2 regions of the Enterococcus sp. M-BR2 genome follow, and region 2 is predicted to be linked to the other one. Evidence: riboswitches for the same ligand, from Rfam matches in the RefSeq annotation. Region 2 holds a riboswitch; the other holds the start of a gene.

Region 1 (2,207 bases), 830 kb from region 2:
ATCTAACCGTTCATCTAATTCTTTCAATGGGATATAGTTTAGTTCAATACCCGCTTCTTTTGCTTTGATCATATCCCAACCTTCAAAGTACCATTGGATATCTGAGGATTTTCCTAAGCTTTCTGGCCCTTCTCCATTGCTTCCTACCATTGTCAGTTTTGAAAAGTCACCGCCGTCTTTTTCCATCACAGCTTTTAAGACAGCTTCTTCACTTGGACTTTGCCAACCTGCATATGTTTTTCCTTCAAAATCTTTTGGTGAATGGATGTTACTGTCTGATAGGGTGGCGAATCCAGAAGTATTATGTTTGATCACTGTAGCAATTGCTTTGACTGGTATATTCTTTCCATCTGCGTGCGCATAAGTGACATCTTCTTGATAACTTATACCAAATTGTGCTTTGTCCGCACCTACTAGACCAATACTTATCGAATTATCTCCTGGTTCGACGATTTGGACATCTAAACCATCCTCTTTATAATAGCCTTTTTCTTTTGCTACGTAGATGCCAGTATGATTAGTATTTGGTACATAATCCAAAACAAGTGTCACTTTTTTCAAATCCTTCGTTTCTTGTTTGCTACTTGTTTCTTTTGCAGTGCCACAAGCGGATAAAAGCAACAGTAGCGGTAATAAAAGCCATAATTTTTTCATTTGATCCCCTTCTCTTAAAAAGTATAAAGCATACGGTAATACCCTTTTTTCAATAATGAACAAGCGCCATTCAGCAATAAACTCAATAAAATGACACAAATGATCGCAGCAAAAACTTTATCAATCTGGTAGCTGTTTTTTACGCGTATCATATAATACCCTAAGCCTGCTTGAGCGCTTAGCCATTCTCCAACGACTGCTCCACTGACACAATAAGTAGCGGCTACTTTTAAACCGGAAAAGAATCCGGATAAACCCGCTGGTATTTTATATATTCGATAAATCTTCCCTGTATCTGCCCCCATCGTTTTCAAAAAGATGATTTGCTCCTTCGATACTTTCCTCAATGTATCCGAAAAAGAAACTACGATCGGAAAATAGCTTATCAAGACAACAAGAATCACTTTTGGAAGCATACCGAAACCAAACCATAGGGTCAATAATGGCCCTAAAACCATGATTGGCAACATTTGAGAAATCACTAGTAATGGATAAAAAGACATTTCTAAGAACTTCCAATAATCCATTGCTAAAGCAGTAATAAAAGAAAGAACGCTAGCTATTGCCAAACCAATCACTGCTTCATTTAATGTTGTGACAGAATGGGAAAGCAATACTTGTGCATCTGCTGTTAACGCAGAAAATACAGCAGCAGGTCCGGGTAAAATAAAAGCGGGTATTTTCCAAACTAAGACAACAATCTGCCAAATAATTAAAATGAATGCCATACTGACTACTGGATAAAGATTTTTCTTCATTTTGACGCCTCCTTTCTTCTAATATGGATAACAAAAAACGCTTGAAATGGGCACGACATAGTAACCCGCTTCAAGCGTCTGCTATGTTTCTCCCTTCACCAGTATTAACTGACAGGTTCAATGGGTCTAAGTTCACAACTTACTCTCATGTCGTCTACGACATCCCCAGAAACAGGTATTCATTTTTTAAAGTGTAGCACAAGAAGGAGAAAGCAACAAGCGCTTTAGTTATCATGCTGATTATTTCAATAAATAGGAGAGATCACTTGCCAATGTCGGATACCCCATGATATAGCTATCCAACTCTTTTTTAGTCAATTTTTGATTGATGACTAGTGTCAAATCATCAATCAATTCGTCTGCTTGCTCGCTAATCACTGCAGCACCAATCAAATAATTTTGCTGGTCGAAAGTTAATTCAGCCTTAGCAACTGGTTCATTGACGCGATGATAGGTGAACCAATTGGTAAGATCCATCTCTACCACTTGATCTGACGAAGAGGCGTGACTTTTTGTAACCCCTACTTCAGCAAGCTTAGGACTAGCGTAGACGATCGTGGGTATAATTGGATATTTGATAGGGTCGCCTGTTGCATCCGTTATCCGCTTAGCTACATAATTCCCTTCAAAAGTGGCGACTGGTGTCAATTTGGGTGTTTTCCTTGAAACAATATCTCCACACGCAAAAATTTTTGGATTGCTCGTTTGCAGATAATCATTGACCTCAATCCCGTGTTTATCAAAGACGACATTCGCTTGTTCAAGTGCTAAAGATTCTGTATTCGGCTGTCTCCC
Region 2 (2,207 bases):
TTTCCTCTTCTCGAAACAGGCGTGGATTCGATGAATTGAAGTGGATTGACTTTACTGATTTAACGATGCTGAAAGAATTGACACCTTTAGAAATTTCAGAATTGTTATATTTTGGCCATATGAAAACACATCTCCACTCACCATTTTTTTATAAGCTACAAAATAATTTCGTGTACTTCGACCTGAACGATCAATTGAACCGAATTTATTATCGCTATTTAGATGAATTTTACAGGATTTTTGCTAGTAAATTAAGTTCTATCCTGTCAGATAAGATCAATGTAAAAAAATCCTTTTTCAAAAAGGAAACACCTGTTGAAAAAATCAGTGTGGAATTATTGAAAGAAATGCGTAATTTAATGCAGGAAGGGATCATTTTTTCTTTTGATCAAGTTGGTTTGATCGATGACGAATACCGTATTCCTATTTATGTGATTGAGGACTATATTTGGAAATTGAAAGGTACTCGGTATCGGGAAGAAGAAGTCGTCGCTACTTTAATCTACTCTGTCAACGATCGGCGCTGGCAATTGGTAGAAGATGCCGGTCTTTCTTATCTGCCATTGAAGTGAATCTATTTCTTGCCGAAAAACAAAAAGGAAACAAGAAACTAGGACATGATTCTGTCTCAAGTTTTTTGTTTCCTTTTTATTTAAAGATTCTGTCGTTTATCTGGCACAAAAAGTGATGGAATCGTTTGTTGGATCCCTAATAAAACGATCATCGTCACAATCGCTGTGCTCAACCCGCTAGCACCATTCATTACGAAAGAAAAGAGCCAAGGATTCATTCCCCATAGTGCATAGGCTCCCCAGAAAACAACTCCCGCAATAAAATGCCAAAAATATCTGGAAAGTGCGCCAATCAATGCACCAAACACTATGTTTTTTCTGATTTGTTTCGTATTTCCATCTGCATAGCTTTTTTGGACATTTGAAGCCATGAGCCCTGCTGCACCTGCAAAAGTATAAGCAATCGGATACTCAATCAACACTTGAACGACACTTAAATAATAAACTTGTCCCAACGGAAAGTGTAAGATCCCCCAAATGAAACCTGCTAGCATACCTGCCTTTGTCCCTCTTCTTAATGCAAAAAGCGTCAACGGAATCTGCCCCAATGAAATAGAAAAACTGCTGCCAATCTGGATTGGTATCAATGACAGCACCATCGCTAACGCTGCAACAATCGTTCCTTCTACCCAAACTCTATTTTTTCCCATAAAAAAACTTCCTCCTTTGAATAAAAAAGTCACAAAGGAGGAAGCAGCTTTCGAAAAATTTCAAATAGCTGTTTTTTCACAATTCCTACGCTCGCATAACCGAAACAGGTACGAAGGGTTTAGAAATAGATTCAATCTCAGCCCAATTGGACTCCCCTTTGTGAGTTTATTTATTATTTATTTTTTGTTTCAAATAATGGACTAACTGGTTTGTTTTCATGGATACGTTTGATTGCATCTCCCATTAATCCGCCAACACTTACTTCATCGATTTTATCGATTTTACGATCTTCTGGAAGATAGATCGAGTCTGTGACAACTAGTCGCTCGATAGCTGAATCTTCTATTCTTTGTAAAGCAGGACCAGATAATACTGGATGGGTACATGAAGCATACACACTTGTTGCACCAGCTTCTTTCAAAGCATTGGCAGCCAATGTGATTGTACCTGCTGTATCGATCATATCGTCGATCAGTACACAAGTTTTACCTTTGACTTGTCCAATGATGTTCATTACTTCTGCAACATTTGCTTTTGGACGGCGTTTGTCGATGATCGCAATCGGAGATTTCAAGAATTCCGCTAATTTACGTGCTCGTGTAACGCCACCGTGGTCTGGTGAAACAACGACAACATCATCACCTTTGATTCCTTTTTCCAAGAAATAATTAGCAATAAGTGGTGCACCCATCAAATGATCGACTGGAATATCAAAGAAACCTTGGATTTGGACTGCATGAAGGTCCAAAGTCAGCATTCGTGTTGCACCGGCTTTTTGGATCATGTTTGCTACTAATTTCGCTGTGATTGGTTCCCGTGCACGTGCTTTACGATCTTGACGCGCATAACCATAATAAGGCATGACTACGTTGATTGTTTTCGCACTTGCTCGTTTCAGTGCATCAATCATAATCAGCAACTCCATCAAGTTATCATTGACTGGGCTGCTCGTTGATTGGATCACATAGACATGCGATCCACGAA

The links. A riboswitch is a leader RNA that binds a small molecule or an ion and turns the genes downstream of it on or off. The one in region 2 is predicted to bind thiamine pyrophosphate.
Region 1: linked by a shared signal. The riboswitch ahead of AC1F25_RS05315 (ABC transporter permease) and the one ahead of thiT (energy-coupled thiamine transporter ThiT) in region 2 are both predicted to bind thiamine pyrophosphate.

What each region holds. Positions count from the first base shown of each region.
Region 1 is NZ_CM152743.1:1,091,524-1,093,730, forward strand. It holds gene AC1F25_RS05310 (ABC transporter substrate-binding protein) at 1-654, opposite strand, end outside; gene AC1F25_RS05315 (ABC transporter permease) at 669-1,412, opposite strand; TPP riboswitch at 1,486-1,590, opposite strand; gene AC1F25_RS05320 (dihydrolipoyl dehydrogenase family protein) at 1,653-2,207, opposite strand, start outside.
Region 2 is NZ_CM152743.1:1,920,260-1,922,466, forward strand. It holds gene AC1F25_RS09360 (hypothetical protein) at 1-572, shown strand, start outside; gene thiT (energy-coupled thiamine transporter ThiT) at 653-1,222, opposite strand; TPP riboswitch at 1,288-1,390, opposite strand; gene AC1F25_RS09370 (ribose-phosphate diphosphokinase) at 1,396-2,207, opposite strand, start outside.